3 regions of the Actinoplanes awajinensis subsp. mycoplanecinus genome follow, and region 3 is predicted to be linked to each of the others. Evidence: riboswitches for the same ligand, from Rfam matches in the RefSeq annotation. Region 3 holds a riboswitch; each other region holds the start of a gene.
What was found. A riboswitch is a leader RNA that binds a small molecule or an ion and turns the genes downstream of it on or off. The one in region 3 is predicted to bind cyclic di-AMP.

Region 1 (6,948 bases), on a different contig from region 3:
GCTGTCCGGCGGCACCGCGTCCAGGGCGAGCCGGAACGCCGGCCCGGCAACCGCGTGGCCCCTCCGGCTCCACGTGATCAGCGCGGCCAGCAACCGGCCCGCCGGTTCGTCGCCGGCCGGCCCGTCGGCCGCGGCGTCCACGGCCCGGCGCAGGTCGTCGCCGCCCAGCCGCCCGGCGTTGATCGCGGCGCCGACCGCCGACAGGTACGTCTCCCGGGCCGCCACCGGATCCAGCTCCTCGAGCCGGCGGGCGGCCGCCAGCAGCGGCGGCACCTCGCGCCCGGCGGTGAGCACGAACGCCACCCGGGCCCGCAGCCGTTCCACCCCGGCCTGCCGCACCGGGTCGGGCGGTCCCAGCTCGACCGCGGCGAGAAGCTCCGGCACCGCGGCCGCGGCACCCGAGGCGAGCCGGGCCCGCGCAGCCGCCAGGGTCCGGTCGGCGCGCGGACCGGGCGCCGGGGTGAGCGCGGCGGCCCGTTCCAGGAACGCCGCGGCGGCGGCCCGGCCACCCCGGGCCAGGGCCCGCCCGGCCGAGCTCGCCAGGTCCCCGGCGACCGCCTCGTCGGCGCCGAACGCGGCGTACCCACGATGCCAGGCGCGCCGGTCCGGGTCCCGATCGGCGTCGGTCACCTCGGCCAGCGCACGGTGCACGGCACGCAACTCCGCCGGCTCGGCGCCGCGCCAGGCCGCCGACCGGACCAGCGGATGCCGGAACCGCACCCGGGCGCCGATCTCGACAAGTCCGGCCGCCTCGGCGGCGGCCGCCGCGTCCGGGCTGATCCCGAGGTGATCGGCGGCCGCCCAGAGCAGCGGCACGTCACCGACCGGTTCGACCGCGGCGGCCAGCAGCAGGGTGCGGCTCGCCGCGGGCAGGGCCACGATCCGCCGCGCGAACTCCGCCTCGACCCGGCCCGCGACGGAACCGGTGGCCGGGATGCCGTAACCGAACGCCGGATCCGCCTCCCGGGACAGCTCCAGCAGCGCGAGCGGGTTGCCCCGGGTCTCGGCCACGATCCGGTCCCGGACCCGGGCGTCGAGCAGACCGGGCAGCACGGTCGCCAGCAGCGCCCGGGCGTCGGCCTCGGGCAGCCCGTCGACCTGCAGCTCGGGCAGCCCGGTGAGCAGTGCGTCGCCGGCCGGGGTACGGGCCGCGAAGACCAGCGCGACGGATTCGGCGTCCAGCCGGCGCGCCACGAACGTCAGGATCACCTCGGACATCCGGTCCAGCCACTGCGCGTCGTCGACGACCACGACCAGCGGCCGGTCGACGGCCGCCTCGGCGAGCAGCCCGAGCACGGCCAGCCCGATCACCAACGCCTCCGGCGGCGGCCCGGCACTGAGCCCGAACGCGGTCGACAACGCGGCCCGCTGCGGCTCCGGCAGCCGGTCCAGACGGGTCAGCAGCGGCGCGCAGAGCTGCTGCACCGCGGAGTAGGCCAATTCGGTCTCCGGCTCGACCCCGGCGGTGCGCACCACCTGGGCCGCCGTGGCGTGCCCGGCCAGGTGGTCGAGCAGCGCGGACTTGCCGGCCCCGGCTTCTCCGCGCAGCACCAGCACCCGGCTCTGCCCGCCCCGCACGTCCCGCAGCAGCCGATCCAGCCGCTCCGTCTCCCGGCCCCGCCCCAGCAGCCCGCCCGTCTCCACAGCCCTCGGCACGGCGAAAGCCTACCCAGCCCGCTCCCGACCGCTTCCGGTCAAACCCCTATTCGGTACGCCTACGGAGCGCCCGCCCGCAGGCTACGAGCCGAGTCCCGCCCGTGAGGCCACGCGAGACCGTGGCCACTCCCGGCCGCAGCGCGACTCCCGGCCCCGGCTGGCTTCCAGGGGTGCCTCCGCGCTGCGGAGGCACCCCTGGGGACCAGCCGAGCCCCGCCGGCGCGCGGCGGTCCGGGGCGGTCACGGTCTCGCGGGGGTCAGGAGGTGAGGCCGGCGGCGGTGGCCATGTGGGCGGCGTACCAGGTGGGCCAGGCCTCGTCGTGGACGCCGTGCAGGGTTTCGGCCTCGTAGACGCCGTGGGCGGTGGCGGCGTCGCGGAGGGCCTGTTCCAGGGCGGCCGCCGAGTCGTAGACGACGTGGTCGACCCGGCCGGGCAGGCGGCGGGTGACCTCCTGCAGGGTGAACAGGTTGCCGTCCGGGTCGGTGAAGGTGAGGAACGAGCCGTAGGTCTGGCGCTCCGGATGCGGGCCGGCCAGCCGGGCCTCGGCGCCGGCGTGGTGGAAGACGCCGCCCGCGTCGTGGAAGATCTCGCTGGGCGCCGCGCCGCGTTCGGTCAGCTCCTTGTGTGCCGCCTCGATGTCGTCGACGACCAGGTGCACGCCGTGGTCCGAGCCGGGGGCGGCGTCGGTGACCCGGCTGCCGATGATGATCGAGGCGGCCGAGCCGGGCGGGGTGAAGTGCACCACGCGGAAGCCCTCCGGGCCGGTGTAGTCGACGTCCTCGCGCCAGCCGAGCCCCCGGTAGAACGCCTGGGACCGATCCACGTCGGCGACGGGCAGGACGACGATCTCGAGCTTGAAATCCATGACGGCTCTCCCTACGGATTCTGTGGTGCCTTCACCATCGCGCGCCGGGCCGCCCCGCGGAACCAGGGACAGTCACTGGCCGGCACCCGGGCCCCGGGTCAGCGCGACGCGACCGGGGCGGACGGCAGCGGCTGGATGTCGGTGATGTCGTAGCACTCCTCGTCGTCGATGGCGTTCGGACGGTGGTCGATCGACACGTGGGCGGGGCGGCCGGCCGCGTCGGTGGTGAACTCGACCACCGCGTCCGGTTCCGCCGACTCGACCTGCTCGACGATGTACTTCAGGGTCGGGAACGACGCGAGCGGCACCTGCACGGTCGACTCCGGGTCGGCGGGTTCCGCCGAGACCACGACGTCGCGGTCACGGACCACGATGCGGAAAGTACCGATCACGGCGCGTTCGCCACAGCTCGCCGTGACGACGTACGAGTAATGGTCGGGCAGAGTGCCGGCGACCGCGCGGACGGTCGTACCGGAGGGGGTGCTCGAACACCCGGAAAGGGTGAGGGCGGCGGTGACGGTGAGCAGCGCGGCCCGGCGCGGCCGGAGATCGGTCATGTGGTGTTCGACGCACGGTGACCGGCGCCGGTTCCGCGCCTTCTGCCGGAGCTGCGGCATAACGACAGGAGGGACGGAACCTCGGGTGTCGGAAATGCCTGTCATTCCAGGTCACGAACAAGATCAAATCGGTCCAATACCGTGAAGAACGTCACTATTAGGTACGTAAAACTTGGTCGATGCCCGTCCGGTGTGGTTACCGTCGGTCGTCCCGCGATGGCGGGCACTGTGGACGGACCGCCGAGTCCTGCCGCCGATCCACAGACACGAAGAGATGGCAGGAGCGGGGGAACCACGTTTTCCGGCGCGCACCGCGCACGGTTCGGGAGTCGGCCGGCTTCCGAAACGGGTGACAGGGGGCGCGTCTTGGGGTGAAGCCGCATAGGACGGCCGGGCCACTCTGCCCGAACCCGACAGCTCACCTCGTAGGCGTGGAGGAATTTCCATGTCTCGGATCGGTAGACGAACGCGCCTTGCTGCCCTCAGCCTGGTGACCGCCGGCGTGACCGGAGCGGGCCTCTTGCTCGCACCGGCAGCTCCGGCCCTGGCCGCCAGCGTCAACTGGGACGTGGTCGCCAAGTGCGAGTCCGGCGGCAGGTGGCACATCAACACCGGGAACGGGTACTACGGCGGTCTGCAGTTCGACCGCGGCACGTGGAAGGCGAACGGCGGGGCCAGGTACGCCTCGACCGCCGACAAGGCCACCAAGGCCGAACAGATCAAGATCGCCAACAAGCTGTACGCGAAGCGCGGCCTGAGCCCGTGGCCGGTGTGCGGCAAGAAGGCCGGCGTCTACAAGAAGGCGACCGCCAAGCCCGCGAAGAAGGCCAAGGCGAGCGGCAAGACCTACGTGATCAAGTCTGGTGACACGCTCGCCAAGATCGCCAAGCGCTATCACGTCAAGGGAGGCTGGCGGGCGCTCTACGCGCTCAACAAGGACCGGCTGAGCAGCCCGAGCCGGATCTTCCCCGGTCAGCGCATCCGGCTCTGACCTCCGCTCACGCCAGCCAGCCCCGCAGGGTCTGCACGGTGTGCGGATCGAGCGGGAAGGTGACCCGGTCGTAGCGGTCCCAGCGCTCGAGGGACCAGTAGTTGCGCTCCTGACGCACGGTCACCTGGACGTTCGTGGCGGCGCCGTGCCACACGGCGCCGCTCGCGGACACCCCGTAGCGGCCGCGCTGGAACATGCCGACCTTGGTGAGAGCGGCACAGGCCGGGCAGCGGCCGTCCGGGGTGGCCACGCAGTCGCCGCAGACCGTGCCCTGGCACAGGCGGCACGGGCGGACCGCCTCGGAGCAGAGCCGGCAGGTCGGGTTCAGGCAGTGCGTGCACCAGTCGAGGGCGCCGGTGAGGTGGTGGTTGCGGCAGGCGTGCAGCGCGCTGAGCGGCGCGCCGGTGGTCTCGTCGGTGACGTACCCCTGGGTCTTGCCCGGCGCCACGTCGTAGACCAGCGGCAGCTCGAAGCCGTCCGGCAGCCGCCAGGTCTCGGCGATCCGCAGCCCGACCGCGATCCGGACCGCGTCGGCGGGTTTGCGGCGCAGCCGGCGCACCAGCTCCGCGGTCAGCTCCTCGGGCAGGTCGAGCGGCGCGGCCGGTGACTGCGCCGCGAGGGTGGTGACCGAGCCGCGGATCATCGCGGGCGGGATCTCCTCGCCCGGCGGGTGCTCGACGACACGCGGGACGACGAGCTGCTGGATCCGTTCGGCGCCCTGGACCTGGACGCCGACGAAGTCGTCCCGGCGGGTCAGCGCGGTGACCTCGGCGAGCCGGCCGGGCGCCAGCAGGGTGGCGCCGACCAGGCCGCGGTTCATGTCGTCGGGTGACTTGCTCAAGCCGTGCCAGACCGGCCGGCCGGCGTCGTGCCGGACACCGAGCTGGGCGTGGCCGCCGACCCGGACCAGGGCCGCTTCCCAGACGCCGAGGCGGGCGTAGGCGACGATCTCCGGCTGCGGCTGCCAGTCGCCGGCGGCCCAGCTGCCCCGGTTGCCCGGGTCCTGCCACTCCGAGACGATCTCCTCGCGCTTGTCCGAGGCGTCGTCAGGGGCGCGGTCGACGATGCCACGACCGTCGATCCCGATCACCGCGCCCGGGACGCTGTCGTCGAGGACCAGCCAGTTCACCGTGTTCTTACCTCTCCCCGTCGTGACCTCGATGGTAGTCGGCCGGGCACAGCGGCCACCCGGGCCGTGACCCGCGCGCCAACTGTCTGATGTTTTTTCGACATGCGCCGGTCCTCTGCGGACAGTTAGATCGACGAAATGATTAGCTTTCCGTCCAGAAGAGCGTGGCTGGCGGGGATCCTCGCGCCGGTGCTGTCGACGGTGGCGCTGGCCGCACCCGCGACCGCGGCGCCGGCGCTCGCCCCGTTCGACGCGGTGAACCAGTTCATCGGCACCGAGCTGGACACCACGCAGAACAAGAGCAACGACGCGTACGGCAACACGTTCCCCGGCGCGGCCGTCCCGTTCGGGATGGTGCAGCCCAGCCCCACCACGTACAAGCCGGGCAACGCCGGGGTCGGCGAGAAGGGCGGGTACGAGTACACCGCGAGCCTGATCCGGGGCTTCGGGATGACCCGGCACTCCGGCACCGGGTGCACCGGACGGTTCGGTGGCTACGAGTTCCCCACCATCCCGTACGCCGGTGACTCCCTGCCGGTGAACCCGGCCACCGACGTCAAGGGGTACTACCTGAGCTTCAGCCACGCGAACGAGGTGGCCCAGCCCGGGTACTACAAGGTGGCGCTGGACAACGGGGTGACCACCGAGCTGACCGCGACCACGCGCACCGCGGTGAGCCGGTACGCGTTCGCGGGCGCGGCCACCCTGCTGCTCGACGTGTCCGGGCAGAACAACCGGTCGTTCGGCAGCGAGATCACCATCGACCCGGCGAGCCGGACGGTCTCCGGGTGGATGTACGGCACCGACGTGTGCGACGTCGGGAACCTGTACAAGGCGTACTTCTCCACGACGTACGACCAGCCGTTCAGCTCCTACGGGACGTGGAACGACGCCGAGATGGTCACCGGGAGCACCCACGCGGAAAAGAGCGGCACCGACACCGGCGTGGACTTCCGGCACGACACCGGCGGGTGGCTCACGTTCGCACCGGGGACGACGGTGACCGCGAAGACCGGGCTGAGCTACGTCAGCGTGGCCGGTGCGGCGGCCAACCGTGATCGGGAGACGGGCGGGAAGAGCTTCACCGACGTACGAAAGCAAGCGAAACGGTCCTGGCAGGAAGCGCTCGGGACCGTGACAGCGGCCGGCGGCGACGACGCGCAGCGGACGTCGTTCTACACCGCGCTCTATCACGCGTTCCTGCACCCGAACGTCCGCGAGGACGTCACCGGCGAGTACCTCGGTTATGACGACGAGGTGCACACCGTGGCGCGCGGGCGGCACTTCTACCGCGACATCAACTTCGCCGGGTCGGGCTGGGACATGTACCGCAGCCAGGCGCAGCTGATCGCGCTGACCTTCCCGCGGGTGGCCGACGACATCAACCAGTCGATCGTGGCGCTGGTCCAGCAGACCGGCAGGTGGGCGCCCGGCGCGGCCCGGATGCAGGGCGACAACCTGCAGGTCATCCTGGCGACCCTGGACGACATGGGCGCGACCGGTTATGACCGGCAGGCCGCGCTGGCCTCGATGGTCGCCACCCAGCGGCTGCCGGCCACCACGACCACGCGCAGCGACGGGTATCAGTACTTCGCCACCGGCATGATCGAGAACCGCAAGGGTGACTTCGCGACGTCGCGGGTCCTGGAGTACTCGGTCGACGACTTCGCGATCGCGGAGCTGGCCGGGCGGCTCGGCTCGGTGGCGGCGCGCGACTTCTTCATGGGGCGCGCGCAGAACTGGATGAAC
Region 2 (6,948 bases), on a different contig from region 3:
GCGGGTGCGGCAGCGGGCTGGTGGTCACTCCTCGAATCCTGCCTAAAAGGACCCGTTTGCGGCTAGTGGCGATCGACAAGTCGTCTTTGACGATTCTTGACCGTCCATCCGTCGGATAACCGATCGCTTTACCGCGGGCCTTCCGGGCGGCTTCGCCGCTTGCGTCCGGCACGGCAGGATCCGGTGCATGTCTTCCCTTTCCGGTACGTCCTCGGCCTACCCGGTCAACTCCAACGAACACTGGGCGCTCTACAACGCCCGGCAGTCCGAGCGTGACGTCCGTGCGACCTGCCGCCGGGCGATGGAACTGGCCGGTCCCGGTGCCGGCCGGACCGCTGTCGACCTGGGCTGCGGAGCGGGCCGGGAAACTCGTGCGCTGCTCGAGTCCGGCTGGCGGGTGACCGCCTTCGACGGTGACCCGACCATGCTGTCCGCTGTCGATCAGCCGCACCCGGCGCTGACCGCCCGCCGGCTCAGCTTCGAGCAGATCACCGAACTCCCCGATACCGACCTGATCCACGCCGCCTACGCGCTCCCGTGGCAGGACCGGCCGCACTTCGATCGCCTGTGGACCATGATCCGCTCGGCGCTGCGCCCCGGCGGCTGGATCGCCGTGGACCTGTTCGGCGTGCGCGACAGCTGGGCCGGTGCGCCGGGAATGACGTTCCTGACCGAGACCGAGGCGAAATCCCTGGCCGACGGCCTGACCGTCGAACACTGGCACGAGGAGGACGAGCTCGGCGCCGCCAGCAGCGGCCCCAAACACTGGCACGTCTTCCAGCTGATCGCCCGCCGGCCCACCTGACCCCACCCCGCCGCGCGACCGGAGCGACGAGCGGCGGGAGGAGCGGGTGGCCGGGGTCAGAGCTTGCGGGCCGTGATCTCCACCCCGGCGGTGCGCAGCCGGGTGACCAGGGCGTCTCCGATGGCGGTGGCCGGGGTGAGAACGCCGCCCTCGGACGGGGGCAGGGCGTCCCGGTCGAGGGCCAGGGCCAGGGCGGACTCACCGAGCATCACGGCGGTCGCGGCGTACCCCGGGTCGCCCTTGGCCCGGAACCGCGCGGTGTAGCGCGCGCCGCTCGTCGTGGTGGTGAAGATGTCCATGGTGAAGTGGCCGTTCTGCTGGGTCTTCTCGCTCGGGCCGGTGCCCGGCGCCGGCAGCAGCCGGTCCAGCAGGAAGCGGGTCGGCGGCACCGCGAGCCCGACGAACAGCGCGCCGAGCACGATCTTGGTGCCGGCCGCGATCACCGGCGAGAGCGGTGACGCGCCGACACTCATCGCTTCGCGATACTTGAAACCGCGACCGTACGCCCAGCCCCGCAGCGCGTTGCTCCGCCGCACCACCCGGGTGTTGTAGGACGCCATCACGAACGGCGCGAGCCGTCCGCGCAGTCGCGGGTCCACGTCGGAGGCCGGGAACGTGTCCATGTCGCTCTGCCGGCCCACCTTCGGCTCGGCGGCCCGGTCCGGGCTGAGCGAATACGGACTGCCGGCCACCCGGCGCAGCGAGGGGTCCTTCTTCATCACGTCGACCTGGTTGCGCATCGAGTCGATGGTGCCGCCGCTCACCCCGCCGCTCAGGCTGGTCACCACGAGCGTGGTGTCGGTGAGCTCCCCCGCGCCGTCCTGCTCGATCAGTTGATGCAGGACGTGCACCCCGATGTCGGACGGAATGGAGTCGAAGCCGCAGGAGTGCACGATCCGCGCACCGGTACTGCGGGCGAGCTCATGGTTCTCGTCGATGCTGTCCCGGGCGAACAGCACCTCACCGGTCAGATCGACATAGTCGGTGCCGGACACGGCGCAGGCGTGCGCGAGGGGACGGCCGTACTTCGCGTAGGGACCGACGGTGGTGATGATGACCTGCGCGCGTCCGGCCAGGGTGGCCACCGCGTCGGGATCGGTGGCGTCCGCGATCAGAACCGGCCAGTCGACGTTCAGCCGAGAGCGGAGCGCCTCCAGTTTCTCCGGTGAGCGGCCGGCCAGTGCGATACGGGTGCCGGCCGGTGCGAATCCGGCGAGATGCTTTGCCACGAGGGCCCCGACGAAGCCGGTGGCACCGTAGACGATCACCTCGAAGTCACGTGAACGATCGCTCATGGTCCGAGATTGTGCACCCCGGACCGCAGCGGCGGGACATCCGGACGCCACAAAAGAACCGAACAAGCAGCGGTGACCCGAAAAAAGCCGCTGTTTACCCACTCCCGACCGGGCTATGCAGACTGACAACGGGTTTCCCCCGTACGGCCGACCACGGTGGTGGAAAGTCTCCCCTCCACTCAAGAAAACGGGTGGTTGTCGGACCAAAGGCAGATCAAAGCGGCTAATTTGTGAGAACAAAGTCACCAGCCCCGCTATCGGACGTGGTCAGGTCCGTGATGCGGTGGCTACCGTCGGCAGTCCGCACTAGCGGACACCGTGGCCGGAACGCCGAGTCCTGCCTGCTGGTCACGGTCAACAACACACAGGCATGGAGCGGGGGACCCACAAGTTCTCCGGCGCGCTCCTCGGAGCGTGCCTCGGGGTGAAGCCGCACCTAGCGGCCGGGCTCCTCGGCCCGAACCCGACAGCTCACCTCGCAGGCGTGGAGGGAAAACTTCATGCTTCACCTGAACAAGCGGGTTCGTCGTGTCCTCTCCCGGCGAGCCCCGGCACCGCGCGCCCATTTTCGGGCCGCGCAGGTCACGTCCACGCAGCCCGGGCACACACGCACCCGGCTGAAACGTGCGCTCGGCATCACGGTGGCCGGCCTGGCCGGCGCCATCGGCCTGCTGGCCGTGGAAGCCGCACCAGCCAGCGCCGCGCCGAACGTCAACTGGGACGCCGTCGCCAAGTGCGAATCCGGCGGGAACTGGAGAATCAACACCGGGAACGGCTATTACGGCGGTTTGCAGTTCAGCCGCGGCACGTGGCGCTCGCACGGCGGCGGCTCCTACGGCTCCACGGCCAATCTCGCCTCCAAGACCGAGCAGATCACGGTCGCCGAGCGGGTGCTGCGCAACCAGGGCATCGGCGCGTGGCCGACGTGTGGCCGCCGCGGCCTCACCCAGTCCCGGAAGACCGCCACGGTACGGACCACCTCGGTGAGCCCCTTCCGCCTAGCGGCCTACACCAAGCCGCTGACGGCGGGGCGCACCTACGTGGTGAAGCGCGGCGACACGCTCTCCAGCCTCGCCGCCCGCTATCACGTCCGGGGTGGGTGGAAGGCGCTCTACCGCGCCAACGCCGGCCGGCTGAGCAGCCCGAACCACCTCCGCGTGGGACAGCGCCTGGCGTTCTGACCAGCGGTTGCGGGGTCCCTCGGCAAGGGACCCCGCGCCCGGTCAGCTCTCGATCGGGTCAGCTGGGCGGCCGGGTGAACTCCGGCTGGTCGAGCACACGCAGCCAGGAACCGTCGGGCTGCCGGCGCACCACCTGCGCCCGCGCCCCGGCGCCGTCTTTCGGCGGGGTCGAGGTGAGGGCCAGGTCGCCGCTGATCAGCGTGGGCAGCGGCGGCTCCGGCTCGAACCGCGGCATCCTCGGCAGCACCTCGGCCCAGAACTTCTGGATCGCCGCGCGGCCGACGGTCTGGCTGCCTGGCGGGTAGGCCATCACGGCATCCTCCTCATACAGCCAGGCCAGGCCCTCGGCGTCTTTCGCGTTGGCGCGCTCGACGAAGAGGCGGGTGAGGTCTTCCGGCTGGAGTGCCTTCTCGCGTTCGCTCATGGCTCCAGCCTTCCGCGCCCGGGTCTACAAGTCCAACGCATAGTTCTTATGACTACTACAATTCCCACTTGTGGATTTGCGGCAGCTTCAGTACTTCGTGGCGGTGGCCGAGACCGGGAGCTTCACCCGGGCCGCGGAGCGGGTGCACATCACCCAGTCCGGGGTGAGCGCCCAGATCAAGGCCCTGGAGCACGAGCTCGGCGCGGAGCTCTTCGACCGCAGTGGCCGCACCGCGCGCCTCACCGACGCGGGTTCGGTGGCGCTGCGCCACGCCCGCGCGGCGCTCGACTCGACGCTCGACCTGCGCGACGCGATCGACGACGTGAAAGGGCTGATCCGGGGCCGGCTGACGATCGGCATGGTGACCGGATGCGAGGTGACGCCGCTGTTCGACGCGCTCGCCGCGTTCCACCGCGATCACCCCGGCATCGAGCTGGAGCTGACCGAGGCGAACTCGGATCACCTGGTCGCCGGGGTACGCACCGGCAGCCTCGACGTCGCGCTCGCCGGACTCGCGGGTGAACCACCCGACCACCTCGCGGCGCAGATCATCGTGAGCGAGCCCCTGGTCGCGCTGACCCCGCCGGGCAGCGAGCTGGCGCAGCGCGGGAGGGTCCCGGTCGCCGGGCTCACGTCGTACCACATCGTCTGTCTGCCGGTGGGGACCGGCATCCGTGACGTGCTCGACCGCGCCGTCCTCGCAGCGGTCGGTGTGCGACCGGAGGTCGCCCTGGTGGCCACGTCCCCGGACACCGTCGCCGGCCTGGCCCGTCGCGGTCTCGGGGTCGCCGTGCTGAGCGAGTCGATGGCCGCCGCGCACCCGGACCTGGTCGCGGTCCCGATCGACGACGTCGGCATTCCGGCCCTGCTCGCGCTGATCTGGCAGGACCGCGCGAGCCCGGCCCTGTCCGCCTTCCTGAAGCACTGCCGCGCCGCTTTCAGCTGATCGAAAACAGCCGAACCTGAAGCGGTGCCGCCCCGCTTTCAGCTGATCGAAAACAGCCGAAACGGCAGGAGCCCCCGCCGCGACCAGCGGCGAGGGCTCCCGGGACTACCGAGTTACTTGGTGATCTTGACGGTGTAGACCTTGGCGGCCGACTTGTTGCCCGCCTTGTCCGTCGCGAGGTAGCTGATCCGCAGGGTGCCCTTGGCGACCCCGGAGACCTTGAGGCTCCAGGATCCGCCGCTGACCTTCGCGGTCAGCAGCTCGCCCTTGCTCAGCGCCGCGGACTTCGAGGACGCCTTCGTCCACTTGCCGTGGCTGTAGTAGTACCACTTGCCGGAGCGCTGCTCGACCAGCTTGACCCGCACGCTGCTGACGCCCAGACCGGTGTCGCTCACCTTGCCGGTGACCGTCTTCCAGGACGTCGCCTTGTTCGAGCTGTGCGGGACGGTCAGAGTCACCTTCGGTACGAAGACGTCCTTGACGACCTTGAGCGTGCCCGCCGTCACGGTGCTGCCCGCGCCGGCCGCGTTCACCGGGGTCACCTTGACCGAGTACGTGCCGGCCTTGGTGTAGGTGTGCGTGACCGGGGTGTTGGCGGACGCCGAGCCGGTGGTGCCGTCGCCCCAGGTGATCTTGACCGAGGTGCCGTTCACGCCGCTGACGCGGAGGGTGACCGACTGGGTGGCCCAGATCGAACCGGCGCTCAGCGAGTACTTGCCGGCCTGCGCGGCCGCCGTCACGGTGCCGCCGCTGACGGTGGCCGTGTTGCCGGCCTTGTCAGTGAGGGTCACGGTGATCGTGAACGTGCCGGCCTTGGCGTACTTGTGAGCGGCCGACTTGCCGGTCAGGGTCTCCGGCGTGCTGCCGTCGCCCCAGGTGACGACCTGCGTGACCTCGGCGACAGCACTGTCGTCGGTCAGCGAGGTCTGCGTCAGGGTGACCGTCTGGCCGGGCCAGATGGTCGTGGCGTTCGCCTGGTAGGTGCCGGTCGGCGCGGTGGTGTCCGACGGCGCCGGGACGTACACGCTGCTGCGGAACGCGGTGTCCGCGGTGATCGGCGTGTACTTGGCGAAGTAGTTGACCAGCATGGTCAGGTCGTTGTCGCCGGTCGTGACCTTGGCGGTGCCCTTGCCGAGGGTGAAGAAGTTGTCGCCACCCGAGGCGAGGAACGAGTTCGACGAGACCCGGTACTGACCGGCCGGGTCGAGGACCACGCCGTTCAGCTTCACCGTGGACGCGATGATCCGCGAACCGGCCGGCTGCGTGGCGTCGTACTGATAGGTGAAGCCCTTGGACACACCCAGGTGCAGGATCGGCCGGGAAGCGGTGGACGGCTGCCACTGCTCCTCGAGCACCTGCTTGATCTGTGCGCCGGTGAGGGTCTGGGTGACCATGTCGTTGGCGAACGGCTGGACCGCGTACGCCTCGGAGTAGGTGATCACGCCGTCCTCGCCGACCAGCAGGTCGCTGCGCAGGCCACCCGGGTTCATGAAGGCGATCTGAGCGCCGCCGCGACGAGCCTCACTGGTCTGGTCGAGCTGCACGTCGGCGATGAAGTTGCCCATCACCGACTCGGCGCCACGGTCCTCGGCGGTGCCGTTGTAGGCCCGCTTGATGTCCGTGGTGATGGTGCCGAGCTGCTTCGCGCCGAGCACCGTCGAGTTGGCCTTGGCGGCTGCCACGATCTTGGCGACCGCCGCGTTCGGCGTGATGTCGTCGGCGGTGGTGTCCGGCGTGCCGGCGTTGGCCAGCACGTCGATCAGCTTGGCCGTCGACGCGGTGACCTGCTTGGTCGCCGGGTCGATGGTCAGGGTGGCCTGGCCGACGCGGACGCCGTAGTCCTCGGCCTGGATCACCGGACGGGTCTTCGTGGTGCCGGGGACCGGGACCTCGAAGGCGTACGGCTGGTGGGTGTGTCCGGTGAGGATGGCCTCGTACTCGGCGCTCACCCTGGTGAAGTCACCGAAGACCGGGTCGGCCTGCAGCGTCGCGGCGGAGGTGATGTTCTCGGTCGCCGCACCCTCGTGGGCGAGCAGGACGAGCACGTCCGCCTCACCGTTCGACTCGTCGCCGTCGGAGAGCTGAGCCGCCACCGTGTTCGCCTCGGCGATCGGGTCGTGGAACTCGACGCCCTTGATGCCGTCCGGGCTGACCAGCGAGCCGGTCTGCGAGGTGACGACACCGACGTAGCCGACCCGGATGCCGGCCACGGTCTTCACCGTGTAGGCGTCCAGGACCCGCGCGCCGTCCTTGTAGACGTTCGCGCCGAGGTACGGGAAGTTCGCCCGGTCCTCGAC
Region 3 (6,948 bases):
GCGGCCCGAGCCTGCAGGCTGGTCATGGGTTGGGGGTCCCTTCGTCAGAAGGCCGGGGAGCCGTTCCGTCAGCTGCACGCTTGCCCGGGCGGGCGGTCGCCAAACCCGCCGGTAGGCTCGTGGGCATGAAAGGGCTGTGGACTCCGGCGTGGATCGCCCGGCACCTCTTGGCGCTGGTGCTGACCGCGGGTTGTCTCGGGCTCGGCTGGTGGCAGTTCAGCCGGGCGACGAACGGCAACTCGCTCAGTTGGGGCTACATGTTCGAGTGGCCGGTCTTCGCCGGCTTCGTGGTGTTCATCTGGATCCGCGAGATCCAGCTGCACCGGCGCAAGCTCGGCCCCGCCGACGAGCAGCCCGCTGTGGACGCGCCGGCGCCGGCGCGGGATCCGGATGCCCCGATCACCCTGGGCCGCCCGGTCCGGGTCGCGGCACGGCCGGTCGTGGCCACCGAGTCCGATCCGGAGCTCGAGGCGTACAACGACTACCTGACCTGGCTGGCCGCGCACCCCGGCGCCCGCCCGGCCGACTATCCCCGCCGCCGCACCGTCACGGGCTAGCCCGTCCCCCCGCTGAGAACTAGTCTCGCCAGAGAGTCAGAAGGAGAACCCCCGTGCAGGGCGCCCTCATTCGTTACCGGACCATCGCCTGGATCGTCGGCGTGCTCCTCGTCGTCCTCGTCCTGGTCGGCATGCCGCTGAAGTACATCGGCGACAACGACGCGGTGGTCGCGATGATCGGCCCGCTGCACGGCTTCCTCTACATGGCGTATCTGCTTCTCACGTTCGACCTGTCCCGCCGGGCCGGGTGGCCGTTCGGCCGGATGATCATCGTGATGCTGGCCGGCACCATCCCGTTCTTCTCGTTCTGGGCCGAGCGTCAGGTCACCCGGCACTGGGCGACCAATCCCGCGCTCGAACCCGCGCTGAACGATTAGTCCGTTCCATCGGCGCGAAATAACGCTCAGCGTGGATCGAATAACAGCCGGTTATCGGGATTAAGTTCGCAACAGCGACTATTGGCAGAAAACACTCGGCAGGGACTTGATTTTGTTTTCTGCACCGATAAGTTGATGCGGTTGGTTCGGTCCGCAGCCACAAACCCTCCGATGGCGCCGGCCAACGCCGCCGAATCATGGGCGACATCAGTCGTCGCTTGCGAACCGGGGAACCACGTCCCGGGGGTGAATCCGCTTCACAGCGGTAGGGCTCTTCTTCCAGCCCGAACCCGTCAGCTAACCCGGTAGGCGGCACAAGCGGAAGAAAGGCCCCTGACTCGTGCCACTCCCCCGCACCAGGCTCCGGGCGCTGGTGGTCGCGCTGACCGCGCTGGCGATCACCACGTCGGGAGCTACCGCCGCGCACGCGGCCCCGTCCAAGGAAGAGCTGAAGAAGCAGATCGACAAGGCTTCGGACAAGCTCGAGGACGTCACTGAGGCGTACAACAAGATGCGCCTCGACCTGAAGAAGACCAAGGCCGACGCGGTGAAGCTGAGCGCTTCGCTCAAGCCGGCCCAGGCCGCACTGGTCCAGGCCACCTCCAAGATGCAGACGATCGCCACGACGTCGTACATCACCGGCCGGGTGGGTCCGATGACCATCCTGCTCAGCGGCGACCAGGACAGCGTCCTGCAGCGGATGAGCTACCTGGATCAGATCAGCAAGGCCAACCAGCAGGACATCGACACCTACACCGACACCACGCAGACCTTCACCGACCGCCAGGCGGCTCTCAAGACCACCGAGAAGAAGCAGGGTCTCCAGGTCCAGGAGCTGTCCGCGCAGAAGACGAAGATCAAGAAGGACCTCGACAAGCTGCTCGACATGCGCGAGACCGCGTTCGGCAGCCCCACCGAGAGCAGCGGGTCGTACACCGGCGAGATCCCGAACATCCCGGGCTCGGCCGGCAAGGCGGTCACGTACGCGTTCGGCGCGGTCGGCAAGCCGTACGGCTTCGGCGACGCGGGCCCCAACTCGTACGACTGCTCGGGTCTGACCCTGGCGTCGTGGGCGGCGGCGGGCAAGTCCCTGCCGCACAACGCCGCCGCGCAGTACAGCGCCACGGCCCGGATCAGCAAGGCCGATCTCCAGCCGGGTGACCTGGTGTTCTACCGATCGCTCGGGCACGTCGCGCTCTACGTCGGAGGCGGCATGATCATCGACGCGCCCTCGGCCGGTCGAGATGTGCTGCACCGCTCGATCAACATCATGACCCCGTACGGATACGGCCGGGTCAAGTAACCAGCACCGCACACGAAGAAGGCCGGTACCCCTCGCGGGGCACCGGCCTTCTGTCGGTCTAGGTGATCAGGCGGCCTGCAGGCCTTCGGCCCGGGCCAGCTCACGCAGCCGGCCGAGCGCCTGGATCTCCAGCTGACGGATCCGCTCCCGGCTGAGCGAGAAGCGCGAGGCCACCTCGGTCAGCGAGTGCTCCCGGCCGTCCTCCAGGCCGTACCGCGCCCGCATGATGCCGGCCGAGCGGTCGTCCAGGTGGTTCAGCAGGCCCTCGATGCGCTGGCGCTCCAGCGCGTTCAGCACGATCTCCTCGGGCGACGGCGCGTCGCTGTCGGCGACCAGGTCACCCAGGTTGGTGTCGCCGTCGTCGCCGACCGGGGTGTCCAGCGAAACGGTGTCCTGAGCCCAGCGGGTGAGCTCGTTGACCCGCTCCACGGTCACGCCCAGCGCCGCCGCGACCTGCTCCGGCTCCGGGTCGCCGCCCAGCTCACGGACGAGCTGGCGGGTCACGTTGCGCATCCGGTTGACGTCCTCGACCAGGTGCACGGGGAGACGCACGGTGCGCTCCTGCTGGGCGATGGCCCGGCTGATCGCCTGGCGCACCCACCACGTCGCGTACGTCGAGAACTTGTAGCCGCGCTCGTAGTCGAACTTCTCGACCGCGCGCACCAGGCCGGTGTTGCCCTCCTGGATCAGGTCGAGCATCGGCATGCCCGACCGCACGTAGCGGCGGGCGATCGACACGACCAGCCGCAGGTTGGCGCGGATGAACAGGTCTTTTGCCTTGGAGCCCTCGGTGACCAGGCGCTCCAGTTCCTCCCGGCTGATGCCGCGACGCTCTTCGCCCTGCTCGAGCAGGTGCTCGGCGTAGAGGCCCGCCTCGATCGCCTTGGAGAGCTCGACCTCCCGCGCGGCGTCCAACAACGGCGTCCGGGAGATTTCGTGCAGGTAGACTCCGACGAGGTCGCGCTCCTCGGCAACCTGGTCGGTACGCATCACGGTGTTCTTCTCCACGTTGCCCACGGTCCCCTCATTGCCGTCACTAACCCTGTTACGGGCATTACCTGCGTCCATCAGCCCTCTCCCGTAACGTCCGCGGCTCGTGCATTGCGGTGCTGACATCTACACAACAAATGACTGCCTGCGCTGATTCCGGCTGGTGGGTCGAAAGTGTCACGAATGCCTGGGTCTTACCTGAGAGCCCAGTGCGCGGTAGCTGAGTGCGGTCTCTCTGCGACCGCCTTGCGTATAGACGGGTACCCGTCGCGCGCCTCATAACACCATCGGCCTCTCATCGTCCACAGCGACGGGCATCACCTTGGGCGCCGCGACGCTCGTCACCCTCTATCTACGGGGTTTCCGCCGTTGGGGTTCACGTGGAGCATCGACCGGCCGCTGACGGGCCTGAAACAAACGTGAACATCAAAAAGATCCCACCCGCCCGGACGCGGCGGCCGAACGGGACCATCGGTCACAATGCGCCACCCCAGGCCGTAGTTCACTCGCCTACCCGGGTGACGTTCCCCGAACAGGTGACATTCCCGCTGCGGGCCTCGAACGTCCGGTGAAGTGAGCAAGCGCACACCCACGAGCGGGTGACAACCTGCTCGGATGCTTGGCATGACCAACACTGCTCTTGTGACCGGCGGCACCGGCGGGCTCGGCGCCGCCACCGTGGTCGCGTTCCTCGCCGCCGGCTGGCGCGTCGTCGCTCCGGTCCGGCCCGGCAGCGAAGACCGGCTGCCGGCCGGCGCACTGCCCGTCCCGGCCGACCTCACCACAGCGGCCGGCGCCGCCGACGCGGTCGCGGCGGCCACCGGCGACCCGGCGGCCCCGCTCACCGCCGTCGTCAACCTGGTCGGCGGGTACGCCGCGAGCGGGCTGATCGCCGACACCCCGGTGGAGGACTTCGAGGCGATGTTCACCGCGAACCTGCGGCCCACCTACCTGGTCACGGCGGCCGCGCTGCCGCACCTGGTGGCGGCCGGCGGCGGCTCGGTGGTGTGCGTCTCGTCCCGGGCCGCGGTGGCGCCGTTCCCCGGTGCGGCCGGTTACGTCACCTCGAAGGCCGCGGTGCTGGCGTTCGCGCAGACCGTCGCGGTCGAATACCGCAAGCAGAACGTGCGCTGCAACACCGTGCTGCCCAGCGTGATCGACACTCCGGCGAACCGGACGTCGATGCCGGACGCCGCACACGACCGCTGGGTGCGCCCGGAGCAGATCGCCGACACCATCGTGTTCCTGGCCTCGGACGTCTCGTCACCGACCAGTGGCGCGCAGATCCCGGTCTACGGCCAGGCCTGACGCTCTCAGCAATCTTTGAGAGAACTAGAGAGATTCAGCAAGCTGCCAGCCCAGAACGGCGGCTCCGGCCAGCACCGGCACCCCGGCCAGGACCAGCGTCCGCATCCGGATCCGGCGCGGGGCCGGTGCCGCCGGGCGGGTGGCGGCCGCCAGACCGGCCCGGATCGCGGCGCTCACCTGGTCCGGTGTCCCGTTCGCGTCGATCACCACGAACTCCGGGAACTCCGGCAGTGAGCGGTAGGCCCGGTCGGCGGCGGTCAGGTACTCCATCGACTCCTGGTCGGTGCCGCGCCGGTCGATCCGCTCCTGGGCCACCGCCGGGTCGACGGCGAGCAGGAACGTGACGTCGGGGTGCGGGAACAGCCGGTAGGCCAGCCGGGCGCGGCGCTCGGCCGCCGGGCGCGCACCCCGCGCGCGCAGGCTGGCGTACTGGCAGAACGCGTAGCGGTCCATCACCGCGATCTCCCGGCGCAGCGCGCGGCGCAGCAGCGTCCGGACGATCGAGAGCCACCGCAGCACCGACTCGACGAGCAGCATGCCCCGGCGGCCGAGCAGCGCGTCGGCGTCCGGGCGGCCCCATCGCACGGCCCGCTTGCCGAACCAGGCCCGGCCACCGGCGTTCTGCCGGTAGACCGCGGGAAGGCCGGACGCGGCGAGCTCGGCGGCGAGCAGCCGGGCCTGGGTGGTCTTGCCGGAACCGTCGATGCCGACCAGGGCGATGGTGCGCGGGCCGGCCAGATCACCGGGGCGCCCGGGTGCGAGGTGCTCGGGGGACGACATCCCACTGACGGTAGCCGGGTATCGCACCCGGCGGTCCACGGTGCGACCGGCGGGAAGCGGATCAGAATGATCGCCGGGGGTTCAAGGCGTGGCCACTCGGGGTAGTCGTCACCAACTGGACACCTGACAGGGAGGTCACCATGCCGCATCGCGTCGACGAGGGGCTGGCCGGCACGATGAAGCGTGTCGCCGCGACCCTCAAAACGGCGGAGATCCCCTTCGCACTGGGCGGGAGTTTCGCCGTGTACGCACACGGCGGGCACTCCAGCGACCACGACGTGGACTTTCTGATCCGCGAGCAGGACAAGGAACGGGCCCTGCAGGAGCTGGCCGGAGTCGGCTTCGAGACCGAGGAACCGCCGGAGGACTGGCTGGTCAAGGTCTTCGAAGAGGGCCGGATGGTGGATCTGATCTACCGCCCGGTGGAGACACCGGTCACCGACGAGACACTCGCCGACACCGAGCGGATCTCGGTCGAGGCGATCTACATGCCGGTGCTGTCGGCGACCCAGCTGATGATCCACAAGCTGATGAGCTTCAGCCAGCACCACTGCGACTTCGCACACGGGCTGCCGGTCGCCCGCTCGCTGCGCGAGCTGATCGACTGGGAGCGGGTGGCGCGGGAGACCGCCGCGTCGCCGTACGCCGAGGCGTTCCTGGTCCTGCTGGACCGGCTCGACGTCGTGCCGTTCCCGGCCCGTGACGCAGTCGTCCGAGGAGGGTAGGTGCAGAGATGACCAAACAGATCGATCTGGAAGCCGAGATCCAGCGGCTGCTCGCCGAGCACGACCGGGTCGCCGAACAGGGCGTCACCGTGCAGCGCCGGGAGAACGTGCTGGTGCTCAGCGGCGAGGTGGAGAGCGCGACGCGGCGCGACGAGATCTGCCGGCAGATCACCGCGCACTATCCGGACCTGGAGATCGCCTGCGACATCGGCATCACCCGGACCCAGGCCCCGGCCGAGGTGGAGGAGATTTCATGATCCGGATCGCCGCCGTGGGCGACGTCCACGTGGACAAGGATGTGGTGGGCCGGTTCCGACCGGCCCTCGAGGAACTGCCCGACCGGGCCGACGCGCTGCTGATCGCGGGTGACCTGACCCGGCACGGCACGGTGGACGAGGCGAAGTGCTTCGCCACCGAGTTCGGTGGCCTCGGGGTGCCGGTCGTGGTGGTGCTCGGCAACCACGACCACCAGAGCGACGCGCAGGACGACGTGACCCGGGTGCTCACCGACTCCGGGATCACCGTCCTGGAGGGCACCACGACCGTGCTGGAGCTGAACGGGCACCGGCTCGGGGTGGCCGGGACCAAGGGGTTCGGCGGCGGGTTCGCCGGCGCCTGCGCGAGCAACTTCGGCGAACGCGAGATGAAGGACTTCGTCGGCACCAGCGAGCGGTACGCCACCGCCCTGCGCGAGGCACTCCGATCGATCGAGTGCGACGCGCTGGTGGCGCTGACCCACTACGCGCCGGTCCCGGAGACACTGGCCGGGGAACCGCTGGAGATCTACGCGTTCCTCGGCTGTTATCAGCTCGGGCAGGCGATCGACGAGGCGCCGACCGCGCTGGCCCTGCACGGGCACGCGCACCACGGCTCGGAGCGGGGCCGGACGCCGGGCGGTGTGCCGGTTC

Region 1: linked by a shared signal. The riboswitch ahead of ADL15_RS29220 (LysM peptidoglycan-binding domain-containing protein) and the one ahead of ADL15_RS24635 (C40 family peptidase) in region 3 are both predicted to bind cyclic di-AMP.
Region 2: linked by a shared signal. The riboswitch ahead of ADL15_RS21840 (LysM peptidoglycan-binding domain-containing protein) and the one ahead of ADL15_RS24635 (C40 family peptidase) in region 3 are both predicted to bind cyclic di-AMP.

The regions. Positions count from the first base shown of each region.
Region 1 covers NZ_LLZH01000281.1:140,946-147,893, reverse strand. Annotated here, with positions in the region: gene ADL15_RS29235 (helix-turn-helix transcriptional regulator) at 1-1,656, opposite strand, end outside; gene ADL15_RS29230 (VOC family protein) at 1,914-2,522, opposite strand; gene ADL15_RS29225 (DUF6174 domain-containing protein) at 2,621-3,079, opposite strand; cyclic di-AMP (ydaO/yuaA leader) riboswitch at 3,321-3,526, shown strand; gene ADL15_RS29220 (LysM peptidoglycan-binding domain-containing protein) at 3,570-4,070, shown strand; gene ADL15_RS29215 (hypothetical protein) at 4,078-5,199, opposite strand; gene ADL15_RS29210 (GH92 family glycosyl hydrolase) at 5,389-6,948, shown strand, end outside.
Region 2 covers NZ_LLZH01000211.1:40,861-47,808, forward strand. Annotated here, with positions in the region: gene ADL15_RS21825 (GNAT family N-acetyltransferase) at 1-28, opposite strand, end outside; gene ADL15_RS21830 (class I SAM-dependent methyltransferase) at 188-805, shown strand; gene ADL15_RS21835 (saccharopine dehydrogenase family protein) at 862-2,100, opposite strand; cyclic di-AMP (ydaO/yuaA leader) riboswitch at 2,420-2,599, shown strand; gene ADL15_RS21840 (LysM peptidoglycan-binding domain-containing protein) at 2,601-3,281, shown strand; gene ADL15_RS21845 (YybH family protein) at 3,340-3,705, opposite strand; gene ADL15_RS21850 (LysR family transcriptional regulator) at 3,776-4,651, shown strand; gene ADL15_RS21855 (ExeM/NucH family extracellular endonuclease) at 4,765-6,948, opposite strand, start outside.
Region 3 covers NZ_LLZH01000246.1:33,053-40,000, forward strand. Annotated here, with positions in the region: gene ADL15_RS24620 (DUF1360 domain-containing protein) at 1-26, opposite strand, end outside; gene ADL15_RS24625 (hypothetical protein) at 126-557, shown strand; gene ADL15_RS24630 (DUF3817 domain-containing protein) at 611-934, shown strand; cyclic di-AMP (ydaO/yuaA leader) riboswitch at 1,113-1,261, shown strand; gene ADL15_RS24635 (C40 family peptidase) at 1,275-2,237, shown strand; gene ADL15_RS24640 (sigma-70 family RNA polymerase sigma factor) at 2,304-3,305, opposite strand; gene ADL15_RS24645 (SDR family NAD(P)-dependent oxidoreductase) at 3,852-4,535, shown strand; gene ADL15_RS24650 (nucleoside/nucleotide kinase family protein) at 4,560-5,315, opposite strand; gene ADL15_RS24655 (nucleotidyltransferase) at 5,456-6,040, shown strand; gene ADL15_RS24660 (hypothetical protein) at 6,049-6,297, shown strand; gene ADL15_RS24665 (metallophosphoesterase family protein) at 6,294-6,948, shown strand, end outside.